DNA from 3 places in the Bacillus sp. D386 genome. Region 1 is predicted to be linked to each of the others. Evidence: riboswitches for the same ligand, from Rfam matches in the RefSeq annotation. Region 1 holds a riboswitch; each other region holds the start of a gene.
The links. A riboswitch is a leader RNA that binds a small molecule or an ion and turns the genes downstream of it on or off. The one in region 1 is predicted to bind S-adenosylmethionine.
Positions count from the first base shown of each region.

Region 2: another riboswitch for S-adenosylmethionine. It lies ahead of metK (methionine adenosyltransferase); the one in region 1 lies ahead of FHY45_RS12440 (methionine ABC transporter ATP-binding protein).
Region 3: another riboswitch for S-adenosylmethionine. It lies ahead of FHY45_RS14425 (methionine ABC transporter ATP-binding protein); the one in region 1 lies ahead of FHY45_RS12440 (methionine ABC transporter ATP-binding protein).

Region 1 covers NZ_VEMV01000004.1:74,117-80,994, forward strand. The annotation lists gene FHY45_RS12425 (amino acid ABC transporter ATP-binding protein) at 1-608, opposite strand, end outside; gene FHY45_RS12430 (amino acid ABC transporter substrate-binding protein/permease) at 595-2,040, opposite strand; gene FHY45_RS12435 (YrzE family protein) at 2,720-4,402, opposite strand; SAM riboswitch class I at 4,632-4,743, shown strand; gene FHY45_RS12440 (methionine ABC transporter ATP-binding protein) at 4,866-5,885, shown strand; gene FHY45_RS12445 (methionine ABC transporter permease) at 5,903-6,553, shown strand; gene FHY45_RS12450 (MetQ/NlpA family ABC transporter substrate-binding protein) at 6,571-6,878, shown strand, end outside.
Region 2 covers NZ_VEMV01000007.1:25,623-32,500, forward strand. The annotation lists gene FHY45_RS18885 (ABC transporter ATP-binding protein) at 1-365, opposite strand, end outside; gene FHY45_RS18890 (ABC transporter substrate-binding protein) at 386-1,393, opposite strand; gene FHY45_RS18895 (alpha/beta hydrolase family protein) at 1,506-2,336, shown strand; gene FHY45_RS18900 (DUF2584 domain-containing protein) at 2,355-2,597, shown strand; gene pckA (phosphoenolpyruvate carboxykinase (ATP)) at 2,734-4,323, opposite strand; SAM riboswitch class I at 4,702-4,830, shown strand; gene metK (methionine adenosyltransferase) at 4,964-6,163, shown strand; gene asnB (asparagine synthase (glutamine-hydrolyzing)) at 6,361-6,878, shown strand, end outside.
Region 3 covers NZ_VEMV01000004.1:511,864-518,741, reverse strand. The annotation lists gene sufD (Fe-S cluster assembly protein SufD) at 1-1,001, opposite strand, end outside; gene sufC (Fe-S cluster assembly ATPase SufC) at 1,019-1,804, opposite strand; gene FHY45_RS20605 (YuzK family famiily protein) at 2,164-2,316, opposite strand; gene FHY45_RS14435 (MetQ/NlpA family ABC transporter substrate-binding protein) at 2,610-3,443, opposite strand; gene FHY45_RS14430 (methionine ABC transporter permease) at 3,457-4,125, opposite strand; gene FHY45_RS14425 (methionine ABC transporter ATP-binding protein) at 4,122-5,153, opposite strand; SAM riboswitch class I at 5,267-5,378, opposite strand; gene FHY45_RS14420 (O-acetylhomoserine aminocarboxypropyltransferase/cysteine synthase family protein) at 5,473-6,792, opposite strand.

The DNA of each region.
Region 1 (6,878 bases):
TCACGGGCAAAGCCCATTTCATGAGTCACAATTACCATGGTCATACCCTCTTGTGCAAGCTGTTTAATAACATTCAGAACCTCACCGACCATTTCGGGATCAAGTGCACTCGTAGGCTCATCAAACAACATAATGTCAGGGTTCATGGCAAGAGCTCGTGCAATCGCCACACGTTGTTTTTGTCCGCCGGACAGTTGAGCTGGCATGGCATTGGCCTTATCTTCAAGACCCACACGAGCCAATAGCTTTAAGCCGATTTTTTTTGCTTCTTCTTTTGTAGCTTTATTCAGCTCAACAGGAGCCAAAGTAATATTATCTAGTACTGTCATATGCGGGAAGAGATTGAAATGCTGGAATACCATTCCGATATTTTCCCTAACTTTATTAATGTCTGTGTTTTTATCAGTTAAATGTTTATCATCAACTGTTACGTCACCTTCATTTACTTCTTCAAGTAAATTGAGGCAGCGCAGAAGTGTACTTTTACCGGATCCAGAAGGGCCGATTAAGCAGACAACTTCGCCTTCTTTAACCTCAAGACTGATATCCTTTAGTACTTCCAGCTTCCCGTATGATTTTTTTAATCCTTTTACTTTAAGCTTTCCCATTTTGGATCTTCCTTTCCATACGGTTTGATACCTTAGTTAAAATCATAATAATGATAAAGTATATAAACCCTACAATCAGCCACATTTGGAAGGACTCAAGGTTTCTGGCAATAATGATTTTTCCGCTTTGAGTCAATTCATTAATACCAATGATGGATAGGATAGAGGTATCTTTTAATGTAATGATAAATTGGTTAATGATAGATGGAATCATCAGACGGATTGCCTGTGGAAGGATAACCTTTGCCATTGCCTTTTTATATGGAAGACCAAGGCTTCGGGCAGCTTCCATTTGTCCCTTATCAACGGATTCGATACCACCGCGTACAATTTCAGCCATATATGCACCAGCATTTAAGCTTAATGTTATGATACCGGCAGCAACTGCAGATATACGGAAGTCAAGTGCTGCTGGAATACCGAAATAGATAAAGAAAGCTTGAACAATCAGTGGAGTTCCTCTAAAGATATCTACGTAAATGACGCCGATTGCCCTTAAGATTTTGAGATGGGACACACGCATCAGACCAAATATAATACCTAGGATACATGCTATAACGAGAGATACGACAGTCAATATCAGGGTCATTTGAAGACCTTTTAACAGACTTGGCATACTTGATTCTAATAAGCCGAAGAAACCGTTATTAGTATCGGTGCTTTTTTCTGCCTTCAAGTACTTATCCATAATATCCTGATATTCACCGGATTCTTTTAGATTGGCTAGACCTGTATTGAACTGCTCAATCAATTCCGCATTTTGCCCTTTAGCGACAGCAAATCCATAGGAGCCGCCTTTTTCTTTTTCAGTAACGATTTCTAATCCGTTGCCTTGCGTAATCCCATATGCCAGAACTGGGTAATCATCAAAAACAGCTGCAGAGTTACCTGTTTTAACATCGTCATACATATTGGCGGAATCATCAAAGGTTACCGTTTTAAAGCCATATTTATCTTTTATGCTTTCTGCAAAGCTGGCACCTTCTGTACCTGTTTTAATGGCTACCTTTTTTCCTTTTAAATCTTCATAGGATTTAATCTCTTCATTTCCCTCGGCAACCGCCATTACGACACCAGATTCAAAATAGGGATCGGAGAAATCAAATTTCAGTTGTCTTTCATCTGTTATACTCATTCCGGCAATAACGCCGTCTACTTGATTGGACTCTAGTGCTTGTACGGCTGCATTAAATCCAAGCGGCTTAATTTCTACTTCAAACCCTTGATTTTCAGCTATAGCATTGAGTAAATCGATATCTATACCTACAAATTCGCCATTCGTTTCCTGGAATTCAAATGGGGCAAATGTAATATCTGTTGCAATCTCATATTTTTTTCCTTCTGCTTTCGTGTTTAAAGCCGGGAATATAAATGAAGCAATCATGACAATAGCCATTGCTATTAGGAATGTGAATTTTGAAAATTTCTTCATTGTGAACCTCCTTCATATAAGTAACGTTTAAAAACCCTCTATATCCAATTGGGGCGGGTTAAAAGGGATGTTTTAATCTTATAACAGAATGTATGTATCTCTATGAGTATATATAAAGATACGGTTTTTTGGCAATCAATACTTACCAAATAATATTAGATTACTATAAGATTTCCATTTATTTGTTGTGAAGAAAAAGATGTAATAAAGGGTGGAGAAATAAAAAAAGAGCAGTATTATACGTATTTAATCTAATAAAATATATAGAGATTTGTAAATGGAAAGTACTTCCTAAATGTTATGTGAAAATAATCTAACTCACATATTAATACTGATTATGTATGGAAAACAGCTGAGAATGCTTTAACCATGTAAGTGTATCTTAAGCAAATTTTAGTTCTGAAGAATGAATTCTAAAGTATATTTCCATTTGTGCTCTAATTCTTTTGGAACTACATCCAGTATGGGTATTGATCTATAGAATTTAACTCCAAAGCCCTCCTCTTAATAATGTAAACACTACCTATTATGAGTATTTATGACTAATTTTATTTACCCTATTCAACACGATTCTAACTATATATTTAACAATAATTTAAATATGGGTAATAAAATTAGTCCAGTTGTTAAAAAATAGATCAATCCTCGAGTGAGGATGATCTATTTTCTTCAGTATATATTATTGTAAATTCTTAATTGTAATACCGTTAACAGGTAAAAAGTTTTCCCCGGTATCCAGGTACGTTACAGATACCTCATCGTTTTCCTGCAGATATATGATCAAAGGATCCTTTTCAGAGGACATATTGTAGCTTTGTCCATTATCCAGAAGGAACGAAACGACGGTATATTCACCTGATTTTTCTTTATAGACTCTGATAACTTTCCCATCGATTTTCTTCTCAACACTTGTGGAGGTGCCGTTAACCGTTCCGCCGCCTTTTTGAAGTGCTGTTTTGTATAGCTTTAAGGCTTCATTTGGCGTTGACCCATATGCTGTTATTTCAGGATTGGCAGCAGATACAATGAAATAATTTTGTAGGAATCCATTTGAATCCAGGACTCCTGTTAACCAACTGGCTTCACCGTAAAAATTATAGATGATGGGCATTTCTCCTTCCCATTTCTTTTCTATAAACTTCTTCTCGATAATTTGCAGGGCACCCTGTGAATCCATGTAGGATTCCTCCATATTACCTGTATAATAGACAGCTTTACCTGTCCTGGAATTTGTGAGCGCATAGCCGAGCATAGAATCGACGCCTTCTTTAGGACTCGTGAAATCAGTGAAATAATACATATCTCCATTTTCATCAAAGATCGGACTTACATTCGCTTCGGTACCCTCATCAGAAGGCAGTTTAACATCTGATTTTCCAAATAGGCTGTTCCAATAGCCATGAATATAATTTCCGAAGTAGCTGTTTTGTGTACTGACAACTTCTGGTGCAACGGCACCATCAATAAATTCGGGCGCTTCAGAAAGGGAATAAGAGTTGGACTTCCCAGTTTTGGCATCCATCACCACAACACCTTTTACCTTAAAGCCATTTCTGGCAGAGACAAAATCACCATAAGAGCGAATATAAAATGGCGTGCCATTATCATCTACTTCAAGCTGTGAATCCCCATAGAATATGTAGGATGGATACTGTAGACGAATACGGCGCTCTGTTTCTTTATTGAAGAATGCAGAAGGAGTGTAGATCATTTCTGCATCAACAAATTTTGGGTTGGCTGATGAATCTGTAGCACTCAATATAAAGTAACCAGGAGTTTCTTTCCCTTTCAGCCATTTGAAGAATCCTGAAAATTCGACTGGAGCAATATAAACATACTCACCATCTACTTTTTGGATTTGTAAATTCCCTAATTCGTAGTAGCTCGTATTTGGTACCTGGCCAAATGCTTTTTTCATTTTATTGCGCGCGTATTGAGGAGGCACGCTGGCCGGCTTTTTATTTTCATCAAATGTTTGAATTTCTTCTTTGATGTCCATTTTAGCTATAGTATACTTTTCATCGGCATTGAACAGAAATGCCGTTAAAAAATAGAGACCGACAAGCAAACTACCTGCAAATAAAATACCCTTAATGGTTCTCTCCATACCCGTAGCAAGCATTGAACCCAGCAAGGTTAGTATGATGACAAAAATCCAAAGAGAAGAGATAGTTTGATCCAATAGGGTGAAGTAATAAAATAAAAATGCTCCAATCGTGATTAATGCAGCTAAGCTGACAAAAACAAGCAGTTTTGTTTTCCCCTTCATATGGATACGTAATTTTTCATTATTTTTGAATGGCACAAGAATAAGTGCCGATATAATCCCAATGATAATGGAATAGATGAAGATATTTCCCACAAAGTACCCCTCCTTATTTTTTCTATAATTTACCTTAATATCCTATACGAATAACTGACCAAAATGATTCATGAATTGGAAATATTCATGAATTTTAGTTGCTGTAACTTGATTTAGGATATTCTTTATTATAAATCAAAAATATTTTAAATATTATAAATTATTATTGACATTGCTAAACAAGATAGGATATAGTTGGAAACATCAAATTTAATTGAATAGCAAGCGATTCTTATCGAGAGAAGTGGAGGGATTTGGCCCTATGATACTTCGGCAGCGGATTTTTACTATGGTAAAAATACTGTGCTAATTCCAACAAACATCTGTTTGAGAGATAAGAGGAAGCTTTAAGCGAACATATTTCTACTTGTCTTTTTATGTATATGTTCATACAAAGCCTCTTCTGTCTAATGACAGAAGGGGCTTTTTGCATTTCGAATTTTTTAGGCCTGGAGGAGAGAACATGATTGAGTTTCGAAACATAAAAAAGTCATATCAAGCAAATGGTCAAAGCGTAGATGCTCTGAGAGGCGTTCATTTAACGGTTGAAAAAGGGGATATTTTTGGAGTGGTAGGATACAGCGGGGCCGGGAAAAGTACACTTTTGCGTTTAGTTAATATGCTTGAACGGCCTACTGAGGGGGAGGTCCTTGTGAATGGTAAATCGTTTGCCAGTCTCAAAGCAAAGGAATTAAGGGCAGAGAAAAAGAAAATCGGGATGATCTTTCAACATTTCAATTTACTTCAATCTAAGACGGTATTTGATAATGTAGCGATTCCATTGATACTATCCGGCGTTCGTAAATTAACGATTCAAAATAGAGTTCGAGAATTACTGGAGTTCGTGGGGTTATCAGCTAAGGGTCGAAGTTACCCGGATGAATTGTCAGGGGGACAGAAGCAGAGGGTTGGAATTGCGAGAGCTCTGGCCACGAATCCATCTATCCTGCTATGTGACGAAGCTACATCGGCATTGGATCCGCAGACGACCAGGGATGTTTTAGAGCTATTGAAAAAAATAAACCGAGAATACAATATAACAATTTTGCTTATTACACATGAAATGTCGGTGATTAAAGAGATATGCAATAAGGTCGCTGTCATGGAAAATGGGAGGGTTGTTGAGCAGGGTCCTGTTCTTGATATTTTTTCCAAGCCAACCACTGAGGTTGCCAAGCGGTTTGTTAGAACAGTCATTCACGACGAGATTCCGCAGAGCTTTTTGAAATCCTTAAAGGAGAATAAACCAGCAGTTTGGAAACTTAATTTTTTGGGATCTTCGTCTGGCAAGCATCTACTTTCAACAGTGGCGAAAAGTTTTGATGTCCATTTAAGTGTTCTTTCTGCCAATATTTCTGAAATACAGGAAACCCCTTTTGGAAATTTAATCGTTGAGGTCATCGGTGAAACAGAAGAAATAAAGAAGGCGATCCAATACATAGAGAGTGAGGATGTGCTCTTGCAGGAGGTTAAGCTATCATGAATGAACAGTTTTTAGGAATGGAAATTACACTTGAACAGTTACTGATTGGATTCAGTGACACACTCTATATGGTTTTCTTCTCCTTACTATTCGCGGCCGTGATTGGATTGCCTTTAGGGATTTTACTCGTCATAACGAGAAAGGGTCACATTCTGGAGAATAAGTGGGTGTTTAATATATTGAACCCAATCATTAATATTTTACGCTCGGTTCCCTTCATTATTTTATTGGTGGCTTTGATTCCATTTACACGATTGGTTGTTGGATCGGCGATTGGAACGAATGCCGCCATTGTACCGCTTGTATTTTATGCAGGTCCTTATATTGCCAGATTGGTTGAAAATTCATTATTGGAAGTTGATAAGGGAATTATTGAAGCAGCTCAGTCAATGGGCGCTACTGAATGGCAGATCATTTTTCGGTTTTTAATACCAGAGGGACTTAGCTCTCTTGTTTTAACCTTTACAACAGCAACTATTGGGCTGGTTGGAGCCTCAGCAATGGCAGGGGCAGTAGGAGCTGGAGGAGTTGGAGATCTTGCCCTCACCTATGGTTATCAGAGGTTTGACACTAACACCATGATTGTAACCGTTGCGGCACTGGTAATCATTGTACAGCTTTTACAATCCATAGGTAATACGCTGGCTAGAAAAATAAGAAGACGATAAAGAAGGAGATGGAAAAAATGAAAAAACTTTTTCTTACTATTTTAATAATTGCATGTACTGTCGTAACAGCAGCATGTGGAAGCGATTCGAAAGGCAGTGCAAAAGAGGGCAGCTCTACCATTAAGGTTGGAGTAAGCAGCGGAGACACAAGAATATGGGATTATATTGCTGAACTCGCTAAGGAGAAGGGGCTCAATATAGAGCTTGTAAAGTTCAGTGATTATATTTTGCCGAATACAGCTCTAAATGATGGTGAAGTGGACGCTAATGCATTCCAAACAATCTCTTATTTTGAAGAACAAGTGGCGGAAAGAAAATTAGATCT
Region 2 (6,878 bases), on a different contig from region 1:
ATTTCTTCTAATAGTGATATGGTTTGTTCTTCGTGCTTTTGGTCGAGCTGCTTTAATAATTTTAATCCTATCAATATATTTTCTTTAATGGTCTTCCAGGGAAATAAATAATCCTGCTGCAGCATATATCCAATATCCTGGCGATGGATGAGGACATCCTTCCCGTATAGCTTAACACTTCCTTCGGTTGGCTTAAAAAGGCCAGATATAATGGATAGAAGGGTTGTTTTACCGCAGCCGCTTGGGCCAAGGAAGGAGATGAATTCTCCCTCCTCAATACTCATTGATATATTCTCTAAAGCAATTGATGTTTGCGATTTAGATAAATAGAGATGAGATACATTCTCTATCGACAATAAAGGCATAATCCCTGCCTCCTTAGCTCCTATTTTGAAACTTCTTCAGCGATTTCTGTATTTACGAGTGTTTTATGATCGATATAGGAATCGATTTCTCCTGCTTCTTTCATGATATCCTGCAGATTTAACCATTCTTCCTCATCAAGAATTGGATTTAAGGCAAAGGACTCCTGTGACTTGTAACGGTCAATGGCCATTTCAATAATCTCTACGTCTGTATCTTCAAAATATGGGAGAATAGCTTTTGCTACTTCAGCGGAATCTGTTTCTTCAACCCATTTTTGTGCTTTATAAATCGCTTTTGTAAAACGTTTAACGATATCTTCATTTTCCTTCATATAGCTTTCCTTTGCCATGAAGGTGGTGTATGGAACATGGCCGGATTCTTTTCCAAAGGAAGCGACAATATGTCCTTTTCCTTCTTTTTCAAAAACACTTGCCTGAGGTTCGAATAGCTGTACATAATCACCTGTTCCTGATGCAAAGGCATTGGCGACATTGGCAAAATCAATATTTTGAATTAATTTCAAATCCTTTTGAGGATCAATGCTGTGTTTTTTCAGTACAAACTCTCCAACCATTTGTGGCATACCGCCTTTCCTCTGTCCGAGAAATGTACTGCCCTTTAGCATGTTCCAGTTAAATTCCTCTATTTTTTCTCTGGATACAAGAAAAGTTCCATCTGTTTGAGTTAATTGGGCAAAATTAATAACAGGATCTCTTGAATTTTGTCCATGAACATAAATAGAAGTTTCTGAGCCAACAAGCACGATATCAGCTCCGCCTGATAGTAGAGCAGTCATTGTCTTATCACCGCCCCATGCAGTCTGCAGGTCTACATCAAGCCCTTCGTCCTTAAAAAATCCTTTGGCCAGGGCGACATATTCAGGTGCATAAAAAATAGAGCGTGTGACTTCTGCTACTTTGACTTTTGTCAATTCTTCAGTCGACTTATTTTCTTTACAGGCCGATAAACTAAAGATGAGCAGAATGGACAGCATACAGAAGAAGCTGGTTTTAAGATAATATTTCAAGGGAATTTCCTCCTTAGTAGGCAGTATGTATGCCAAAGTGTAGTTAATCGTATTGTATGTGTGGTATATATTTGTGTGAATGCCTATAGAACTTTGTAAAGGAGCCCGGATTATGGATGAAGTAAAATCATCGCTAGGTAGTATCGTAGATAGAAGTCGATATCCATCGCCACATCCGGATATAAATCTATATATTGTCACGTATTTATCGAATGGGTTAAGGGTTAAGGGGCTATTAGCTGAGCCAAAAAAAAATGATGAAATAATGGACGGATTTTTATATTTACGCGGAGGCATTAAAAATGTTGGGAAGGTCCGTCCAGGGCGTATCATTCAATTCGCAAGTCAGGGGTTTGTTGTTTTTGCCCCCTTTTATCGTGGCAACCAGGGTGGAGAAGGAGAGGAAGATTTTGCAGGAGAAGATCGTTGGGATGCTATTGCAGGTTTTGAACTTTTAAAGCAACATCCCAAGGTTAATCCAAAAAAGGTCCATATTTTTGGATTTTCTCGAGGCGGGATTATGGCCTTGTGGACAGCTATATACTGCCAGGACGCTGCTTCACTTGTCACGTGGGGGGGAGTTTCCGATATGGTTCTGACCTACATAGAGAGAATTGATTTAAGAAGAATGCTGAAAAGGGTCATTGGAGGTACGCCAAACAAGGTGCCGGATGAATATAAAGCCCGTACACCCTTGTATGAAATTGAAAAAATACCATGTAATGTTCTAATTATTCATGGCGAGAAGGATAAGAACGTTTCGGTTGAACATGCCAATCTATTAAGAAACAGACTGCAGGATCTCGGCAAGAGCGTCGATGTGTGGTACCTTAAGGACTATACACATTATCTACCTCCTAGAATAAATCGGCAAATCGTCACGGATTTAACGAAATGGATGAAAGAAGCCGCTTCAAATGATACCATTGAAATAAATAAATGAAGCAGGGGAGTGAGAGAATTGGGTATGCCAATGGAATTGAATACTCTTATAGTGACAAAGGCTAATGAAAAAAGGGTTGAGGAAAATCTATTCGTCCTAAAAAAAGAAGGATACCGCCTATATCCAATTGAAATTCCGATTGATATCCGAAAAACTCTGGATGGAGAATCGAGAGGAACGGCACGGATAAAAAAAGTGGAATGGGAAAATAACTGCACAACCATTACATATGAGTTGATTTCTTTAAATTCCAGTAACTAAATTGAATAGAAACTAAAGAAAACAAACCTTCATCCAGAATTACATTGGGCGGTGGGTTTGTTTTTAAATTTAGACAAATAAAATAGTGCCTCAGGAAAGCCATTTCTTTTTGGCTTCCTAAGACACCGCTAGTTCTTTAAAAGGTAATTGGTCCACCTTTAGATTCAATTTCAGAACTGATATTTTTAAATTCCTTGAAATTTTCTCTGAATTTATGTGCAAGCTCATTCGCCTTTTCATAATAGGCTTCTGGATCTTTCCACGTTTTCTGCGGCTGTAAAACTTCATCAGGTACTCCAGGTACGTGTAAAGGAATCGCTAAGCCAAATATTCTGTCTTGTACCGTTTCGATATTGGCTAGTTCTCCTTCCAATGCAGCTTGAATCATCAATCGTGTATAAGAAAGCTTCATGCGGCTACCTGTCCCATACTCTCCTCCAGTCCAACCGGTATTAACCAGATATACCTGAACTTGATGTTCCTCAATATTTTTGCCAAGCATCTCAGCATATTTAGTTGGATGCAATGGTAAGAATGGTGAACCGAAGCAGGTAGAAAACGTAGCCTGTGGTGAAGTGATTCCGAGTTCAGTTCCTGCCAATTTACTCGTATAACCGCTTAGAAAATGATACATTGCCTGTTCTTTGGTTAACTTGCTGATTGGAGGCAGAACACCAAAAGCATCAGCAGTTAAAAAGATGATTGTATTGGGATGGCCCGCTATACTAGGTGTGACGATGTTCTGCATGGCTTCGATAGGGTAAGCTGCCCGGGTATTTTCAGTTAACATTCCATTATCATAGTCAGCAATTCTCGTATCTTCATCTACAACCACATTCTCTAGTACAGAACCAAAGCGTATGGCATTAAAAATTTGAGGCTCTTTTTCCTGTGTGAGATTGATGCATTTTGCGTAACAGCCGCCTTCAATATTAAATACACCATCAGGAGACCAGCCATGTTCGTCATCACCTATAAGGCGGCGATTTGGATCGGCTGATAAAGTAGTCTTTCCAGTGCCGGATAGGCCAAAGAAAAGAGCTACATCTCCCTCGAAACCTACATTTGCTGAACAATGCATAGAGAACACATTTTTCTCAGGCAACAGGTAATTCATGATTGAGAAAATGGATTTTTTCATTTCACCTGCATACTCGGTGCCTCCAATTAAGACGACTTTTTTCTCAAAAGAAATGATGATAAACGTCTCAGATTGTGTACCGTCCACGAGAGGGTTTGCTTTAAAACCTGGTGCTGAGATAATAGTAAACTCAGGAGAATGATTTTCAAGCTCTTCTTTAGTGGGGCGGATAAACAGCTGATGTACAAATAAATTGTGCCAGGCATATTCATTGATTACTTGTATAGGAAGGCGGTAGTCTGTTGCAGCCCCAGCAAACCCATTAAATACAAATAATTCATCTCGTTTTTCGAGGTAATCGATAACTTTATCATATAATTTAGAGAATGCGTCTTCAGATATTGCTTGATTGACGCTTCCCCAGGCTATTTTATCTTTAGTGGCAGCTTCCTCTACAATATATTTATCCTTTGGAGATCTGCCGGTATATTTACCTGTTTCGGCTTTAATCGCTCCAGTAGATGTGAGGATGCCCTCTTTTCTGGTTAATACTTTTTCAACTAATTGTGGCACTGAAAGCTGAATGTGAATATTATCATGAGTAAGTAATTGTTTCAATTCATTGGAAACTCCTACACTGTTCATAAGGTATCATCCTTTTCCAGAATTTTGGTAAGCATATTATATGGAAAATAGTATAACACATTTAATCGATTTATCCATACTAATTGTGTTAATTTTCAAAAATATGGTTTAATATAGTATATAAGAATAATTATTATTGTTTTCATTGGTGAAAGAATAGGAATATTAGTCAATATTGATGGATAAATAATAAAGTATATTTATTTGAATATTCGTAAATTAATTATATCAATATCATAATTGAAATGCGAATTTTAAGTTCTGACTGTACTTCTTTTAGAAAAAGGATGAAGCTAAAGTTTTATCTTAACAATATATTCCTGTTTATTTATTGACAGAAAATGATGGATAAGATATTATATACATTTGATATGGATACTCTTATCAAGACTCGGTGGAGAGACGAGCTCTATGAAGCCGGGGCAACCTGCAGTTTGATTCCTTTTAATGGAAATCACGCAAAGGTGCTAACTTGATGCAAGGTTATAATGCCTTGAACGATGAGAGTGAAAGGCAGATTTCTGAGACTCAGACCTTTCCTCTTTTCTTTATAAAGGGGAAGGGTCTTTTTTCGTATAATCAGGAGATAATTAAAGATAATGAGTAGCCATAAACAGGGAAACTGAAGGAGGAAATATACATGTCTAATAAGAGACATTTGTTTACATCAGAATCTGTAACAGAAGGTCATCCGGATAAAATTTGCGATCAGGTTTCTGATGCCATTTTGGATGAAATATTAGCAAAGGATCCAAATGCAAGGGTAGCCTGCGAAACATCTGTTACCACTGGATTAGTTTTAGTAGCGGGAGAAATCACTACTTCTACGTATGTGGATATTCCAAAAATTGTACGTGACACAATCAAAGGGATTGGTTATACACGTGCAAAATATGGTTTCGATGCAGAAACATGCGCTGTCTTAACCTCTATTGATGAACAATCTGCAGATATCGCCCAAGGTGTAGACCAAGCTTTGGAATCAAGAGAAGGCACGATGTCAGATGAAGAGATTGAAGCAATTGGGGCGGGAGATCAGGGTCTAATGTTCGGTTTTGCCTGCAACGAAACAGAAGAATTAATGCCTCTTCCTATTTCTCTTGCTCACCAATTATCTAGAAAGCTGGCTGAGGTTCGTAAACAAGAAGTTCTTCCATACTTGCGCCCTGATGGAAAAACACAAGTCACAGTGGAATATGATGAAAATAAAAATCCGGTAAGAATTGATACCATCGTAATCTCTACTCAGCATGACGCGGAAACAACACTGGATCAAATTAAGAAAGACTTAAAAGAACAAGTAATTAAACCGGTTGTTCCTGCTCACCTTATTGATGAACAAACTAAATATTTTATTAACCCAACGGGCCGTTTTGTTATTGGAGGTCCACAAGGGGATGCAGGCTTGACTGGCCGTAAAATCATTGTTGACACGTATGGTGGATACGCACGTCACGGTGGTGGAGCATTCTCTGGTAAAGATGCTACAAAAGTAGACCGTTCTGCTGCCTATGCAGCCAGATATGTAGCTAAAAATATTGTAGCAGCAGGTCTTGCAGATAAAGCAGAAGTTCAGCTGGCTTACGCGATTGGTGTAGCTCAGCCAGTATCTATATCCATTGATACGTTCGGTACAGGTAAAATTGAAGAGGAAAAATTAATTGAATTAGTACGTGCTAACTTTGATCTGCGCCCTGCAGGAATCATAAAAATGCTTGATTTAAGACGTCCGATTTATAAACAAACAGCAGCTTACGGACATTTTGGACGTAATGATTTAGATCTTCCTTGGGAGAAAACTGATAAAGTAGAAGTACTGCGTACGGAAGCTAACATCTAAGATAAACAGCATAAACATTTCAAGAAAGAGGGATAAACCCTCTTTCTTTTTTTGTCTAAATATGATAATATTAGGAAACTATGAAATCGGGTATAATGGATCGTATTTTGTCGGGACCCTAGCTCATATCTAAAATCTAATTCTTTGATATTTTTAAATGAAAAACAGTCGAAAGTAAAGGTAGTGAGTGAATAATAATGTGTGGATTTGTAGGATGTATGCATGATCACCAACAAGCGAATCAGGATTCAGAACTAATTAAAAGTATGAATGACTTGATTACGCATAGAGGGCCGGATGACGAGGGGTATTATATAGATGAACATATCCAGCTTGGTTTCAGAAGACTAAGCATCATTGATATTGAATGTGGACATCAGCCCTTAACGTATGAAAATGAACGCTATTGGATTGTTTTTAACGGAGAAATATACAACTACTTGGAATTGAAAGTAGTGCTGGAAAAGGAAGGCATGGCGTTTTCTACAAATTCAGATACTGAAGTAATCCTGGCGGCATTTGTTCAATATGGGGAAAAGGCAGTTGAAATGCTTCGTGGGATGTTTGGGTTCGTGATTTGGGATAAACAGGAGAAATCTATTTTTGGTGCCCGTGATCCATTTGGGATTAAACCATTTTTTTATAAGGAAGATGGGGATAAGACCTATTTTGCTTCTGAAAAGAAAAGTATTATACACGCTATAGAAAAACAAGA
Region 3 (6,878 bases), 440 kb from region 1:
ATCTTACCGATACCATTAAAAATGGAGGATGCTTCATCCTTCATAACACCGTGCTTCAGGATATATCCATTTGAGTTTTTACCAAAATGAACAACTTTAGTTGTAAAGTTTTGAGTTTGTTTACCAGTACCAACCACTACTGTTTTAGTATCACCATATGAACCATTACCATGTAGGTTTGTAATATTCTCTGAAATAGTATTACCATCGTTCATTAAGCCCAATGCCCATTCCACTCGTCCATCATTTCCTACATATGCATTACGGTTTACATAGGTTTTCATATCTTTAGATAATGTATCAACTGCACCATATTTAACGACCGCATTGTTGCCGACGATAACCTCAGAAATGATATTTCCAATAGTCTCTTTGCCGTCAACCAATGAAATATAGTTTTCAACGTACGTTACGGAGCTGCTCTCTTCAGCAACAACAAGTACGTGATTATATAATTCAGTCTCAGCATTATCAATCATGAAGATAGCCTGGATGGGTTCTTCAATAACCACGTTGCGTGGGATATAAAGAAAAGCTCCACCATTAAAGAGTGCTGCATGTAAAGCTGTAAGCTTATTCGTTTTTACAGGAACACTTGTAGTCATGAAGTATTTTTGCAAAAGTTCAGGATGTTCTTTAGCAGCAGTCCTGATATCTGTAAAAATAACACCTTTATCTTTAAGTTCCTGAGATACTGTCAAATAAGCAGCTGTATTGTTTCGTTGTACATACAAACTTCTGTTCTCATCAGGATTGATCAGCTTTTTCACGTCTTCAGCAAGTTCATCAATAGATGTAAATGTCTCGCTTGTAACGGAGTTCACTTTCATATCCTCTAATTGCCATTTATCAATCTTCGTTTTATCAGGTCTCGGCATAGGTAGCTCAGCTGAGGCAGAAAGGGCGTCTAAACGGAAGCTTTCAAGCCAGGCAGGCTCACTATGTGCTTTTGAAAAAGATGATACAACATCTTTTTCGAGTAATGTAGTTTCGATTGTCATAACGATCCTCCTATTGCTTATGCTTCAATTCCTACTGTTTCGTCTTCAATACCTAATTCTTTTTTAATCCAGTCATATCCTTCTGCTTCTAAGCGTTGCGCTAGTTCTGCTCCACCGGATTTCACGATTTTACCTTGCATCATTACGTGAACATAATCTGGAGTAATGTAGTTCAATAAGCGTTGATAGTGAGTAATCATTAGGCAGCCAAAATCTTCGTTTCTCATTTGGTTGATTCCTTTGGAAACAACTTTCAGCGCATCAATATCTAAACCGGAGTCGATTTCATCAAGAATCGCAATGGCTGGTTGCAGCATTAATAATTGAAGGATTTCATTACGTTTCTTTTCACCGCCGGAAAAGCCTTCATTTAAATAACGTTGAGCCATATCTTGATCCATTTCTAATAGATCCATTTTTTTATCCATTTCTTTAATGAATTTCATTAAGGAAATTTCGTCTCCTTCTTCACGTTTACTGTTAATAGCAGAACGCATGAAGTCGGCATTAGTAACCCCAGTAATTTCACTTGGGTATTGCATTGCTAAAAATAGACCGGCACGAGCACGTTCGTCAACTTCCATTTCAAGAACATCTTCACCGTCCATTGTGATGGAACCACTTGTTACTTCATATTTTGGGTGACCCATGATAGCAGATGACAATGTAGATTTTCCTGTACCATTTGGCCCCATAATTGCATGGATTTCTCCACCTTTAACTTCAAGGTTTACCCCTTTAAGAATCTCTTTACCTTCTATTGAAACATGTAAATCTTTAATTGTAAGAACTGAACCAGCCATTCTTATACCTCCAATATATAGTCATCTAAAGTTTTAGATTATTTCTATTCTCAATTTATTCTCATTACAATCTTATAACAAATCAAATCTAGATTCAACTTTTTGAAACGAGAAAATTACATAAAATGGACATAATATTTTAACATAATACTTAGCTTTACTGACATTATAATGTTAATTTTCACGAAAGAAAAGAACCAGCATGATCTTTACCAACCACCCTGATTTTAAAGACGGCAGTAACATTTTTGCACTAATTGAAAACATAAAAACAGGTAGAAGGAGAAATTGATTTTTCTTCCGCTACCTGTTTTTATGATTATCACTTTTAGAAATATTCACTTTATCACTTGATTCATTTACCCATGTACTCTTCTATTCACATCATTTAAGATTTGATTACTCTTCATATAACTACGTTCACGCTTCTCTTCTACTTTCATACGCACTTCAAGATTCTGACTGTAAACTTCATAGCCAACTCCATGTGCCTGCCTCATCGCTTTTTCCATTTCATCTGTTACTCTAAGCTGTAACTGATTGTCAAAGATAATGAATCATTCCTTTCCATTTATTATAATAAGGGTATCACTTTGCAGAAGAACCCTCAAAGTCTATATACCACTCTGAGCACATCTTAAAAGTGATATTGCGTATTTCTTCTAGGAAATCCTTGATTATCCTGAAAAATAATACCAGAGAAGAAAATAATTCATTGGAAAAGCATCTTACAATTGCTTTTAAAACACCTATTATATAGATGAAAAAGGTGCAGCTAAATGAATAGCTGCACCTTCCTTTTCTATTATTTATTTGATGGGATAACGGACCCTTTGTAGTTTTCATTAATGAAATCCTGGATATCTTTAGAATGAAGAACTTCAACCAATGTTTTAATTTCTTCCTTATTCTTATCCTCAGATCTAACAGCAATAATGTTTACGTATGGATTATTATCAGCACTTTCCAATGCAATCGCATCCTCAGCTGGTACAAGATCCGCTTCAATGGCATAGTTGGAATTAATCAGTACTGCATCGCCTTCATCATTATTGTAAACCTGCGTAAGCATAGGTGCTTCAATATCCGTTTTAAACTTTAAATTCTTCGGATTTTCCGCAATATCATCCACAGTTGCTTTAGTTTTATCAATGCCTTCTTTTAGCTTTATTAAGCCTTCTGTTTCCAGCATAGATAACATACGCCCATGATCAGCTACTGAGCTGCTCATAATGATGCTTGCGCCTTTTGGTAGGTCATCCAGGCTGTCGTATTTTTTAGAATAAACACCAATCGGTTCAATATGGATTCCGCCTGCATTGGCGAAATCATACCCATTATCCTTCACTTGACTCTCAAAATAAGGGATGTGTTGGAAATAGTTAGCGTCAATTGAGCCATCTTCCAATGCTTTATTCGGCATTACATAGTCTGTAAATACTTCAACTTCAAGTTTAATACCTTTTTCTTCAAGAAGAGTTGCTGCTTCTTCCAATATTTCTGCATGTGGAACATTTGATGCGCCAATTTTAATCGTTTTTAGTTCTTTGTCCCCGGAATTGGATTCATCTCCTGATCCACCGCAGGCTGCCAATAATAGGGTTAATCCTAAAACAAGTATGAACGATAACTTTTTCACTTTGGTTTCCTCCCTAGCGCTTATCTAATTTTCTTGTTATAAAATCTCCAATAAATTGGAGAATAAACACAATAATCAATACTAAAATAGTAGCAACAATCGTGACATCTGTCTGTCCGCGGCTAAACCCTTCCAAATAGGCAAGGTTTCCAAGTCCGCCCGCACCAATCATACCTGCCATCGCTGTATAACCTACAAGCGCAATTGCCGTAACTGTGATACCAGAAACAAGTGCAGGCAGAGATTCAGGAATTAGCACCTTCCATATGATTGTAAAGGAAGTGGCCCCCATCGATCTTGCTGCTTCGATTACACCTTTATCAATTTCACGCAATCCAATCTCAACCATTCGCGCATAGAATGGAGCAGCACCTATAATTAAAGCTGGCAAAGCCGCATTGACACCGATAATACTTCCTACTAATGCCTTTGTGAAAGGAATTAACAACACGATTAGAATAATGAATGGAATGGAACGGAATATGTTAACGAAAGCACCTACAATTCCGTAAATCACTTTGTTTTCCCACATATTCCCCTTTGAGGTCAAGAATAATAGCAGACCCAATATAATTCCAAGGAAAAAAGTTGCGATTAATGAGACACCTGTCATATACAAGGTTTCCCATGTCTTTTCATAAATTCGTTCCCAAACTACATTTGGTAATAATGTTTCCATCATTCTGAAATCACCTCCACACCAATTTCCTGATTGTGGAGATAGTCAATCGCTTTCACCACTTCAGCAGCATCACCGTCTACATGAATAAATAACGTTCCATAGGACCCGTGCTGAGTCTGCGATATTTTACCCTGCAATATGTTTACATTGATTTTGTAAGAGCGGATAACCTCTGATAAAACAGGGGTTTCAGCTGATTCGCCAATAAAGGATAATTGTACAACTTTCCCCGTCGGATATTCAGCAAGCAAATGCTCAATCGTCTCTTTCGTTTCTTCTGGCTCAGTCACTTGCTGTACAAATCGTTTAGTAATCGGAGCATTTGGTTTTTTAAATACATCAAGTACTTTTCCGCTCTCGACCACTTTCCCCATCTCCATCACAGCAACGCGATGACAGATTTTACGAATAACATGCATTTCATGTGTAATTAATACGATTGTCAAGCCAAGTCTTTTATTTATATCAACGAGCAAATCCAAAATATCGTCTGTAGTCTGAGGATCAAGTGCTGATGTCGCCTCGTCACAAAGAAGAACCTGTGGATTGTTCGCTAATGCGCGCGCTATACCGACCCGCTGCTTCTGACCGCCGCTCAACTGAGATGGATAAGCATTTTCACGGCCATCTAATCCTACCAGACTTACAAGTTCCTTCACTCTTTCTTTACGTACCTTGCTTGGTACGCCCGCAATTTCTAAAGGAAACTCTATATTTTCGCTGACTGTCCTTGACCAGAGGAGATTAAAGTGTTGAAAAATCATACTTATTTCCATTCTGGCTTTTCTTAATTCAGCGCCTTTTATAGCAGCCATATCTTTGCCTGCCACCAAGACACTGCCTTCTGTTGGCTTCTCTAAACCGTTCAGCATTCTAATGAGGGTACTTTTTCCCGCACCGCTGTACCCAATAATTCCAAAGATCTCGCCTTTTTCAATAGATAATGAGACTTGATCCACTGCTTTGACAGCTGATGAACGTTTAAATGTTCCTGAGAAGGTCTTCGATACATCACGTAATGTAATCATGAAAAGTTCACCTGCTCTTTCTATCAACCTATAATTAAAGAATAACTTCAGTTAAACAAAAATGCCTTTCTGCGGAGGCAGAAAGGCATGATTTATTTATAACATGTTCCTTTCTCTCATCTCCCAGGATTTATTATCCTGTGTGAATTGGCACCTTTTCAATCATAAATGATTGCCGGTTGCCGGGCGTCAAAGGGCACTTCCCTCGGCCTCTCTTGATAAGAGTACTTAAACTATTCAATTAAATCTAACTGTCTGCTATCCTATCATGTTGAAGAAAGAACTGTCAACACCAAAGTCTGCATAGCATGTTCAATATTTATTTCACAACCACCTCAGTGGAAGCTATACCTGTTGCTTTTTCAATCGCAAGCTCCAATTCTTCAATTAGATCTTCTGCATGTTCAATTCCAACAGACAGTCTGATTAAATCCTCCTGTACACCTGATGCTTTTAATCCCTCTTCACTTAGTTGCTGATGAGTCGTGCTTGCCGGATGGATAATTAGGCTCTTTGCATCTCCCACATTGGCCACATGGGACCACAGTTCAACGGAATCAATCAGTTTTTTACCTGCCTCACGTCCACCCTTTATTCCAAAAACAACGACTGCTCCAGCACCTTTGGGTAAATATTTCTTCGTTTTTTCGTAATCAGGGTGATCTGAATCTCCTGGATACAAGACCCACGATACAGCCGGATGCTGTTTTAAATAGTCAACTATTAATCTCGTATTGGCTACATGCTCCTTCATCCTCACATGCAGAGTTTCCAATCCGAGAATAAATTGAAAGGCATTGTACGGGCTTAAGGAAGGACCTAAATCTCTCAACAGCTGAACTCTGGCCTTTACAATAAATGCTGCTGCACCAATTGCTTCACTGTAAATCAGATCATGATAGCTTGGATCGGGTTCAGTAAAGCCCGGAAATTTAGATGAATTCCAGTCAAACTTCCCTCCATCGACTATGACCCCGCCTAATGTGGTTCCATTTCCAAGCAGCCATTTCGTAGCTGAGTGTACGACGATATCCGCTCCAAACTCAATCGGACGGGATAAATAAGGAGTTGCAAATGTATTATCAATGATTAACGGAATTCCAGCTTCATGAGCAATTTCCGCCACCCGTTCAATATCAAGAACCTGCAGGCTTGGATTTCCAATCGTTTCTCCAAAAATAGCTTTGGTCTTTGATGTAATCGCTTCTCTAAAATTTTCAGTGTCACTTGGATCCACGAACCTTACGTTAATACCATACTTAGGGAGAGTATTGGCAAATAAATTGTAGGTTCCGCCGTATAGAGTGGACGCAGAAATAATTTCATCACCTGCTCCCGCAATATTTAGGATTGAGAGTGTTATAGCTGCAGCACCACTTGATACCGCTAAAGCTCCAATGCCACCTTCTAATTCTGCTATACGTTCTTCGAATACACTTGAAGTTGGATTATGGATTCTAGTATAAATATAGCCAGTTTCAGCTAATCCAAATAAATCCGCAGCATGATCTGTGTCTTTAAATAAATAAGCATTCGTCTGGTAAATCGGCACGCTTCTCGCTCCAGTTACCGAATCCTGCTGCAATCCTCCGTGTATACCTACTGTTTCAAACCGATACTTCTTTTCTTCATTTGCCATTCTACATCTCTCCATTTCATTTTAAATAGAGAAGTGAGTAAATGAAAAAAACCTCTTCACAAGAAGAGGCAGGCATTTTCCATCTC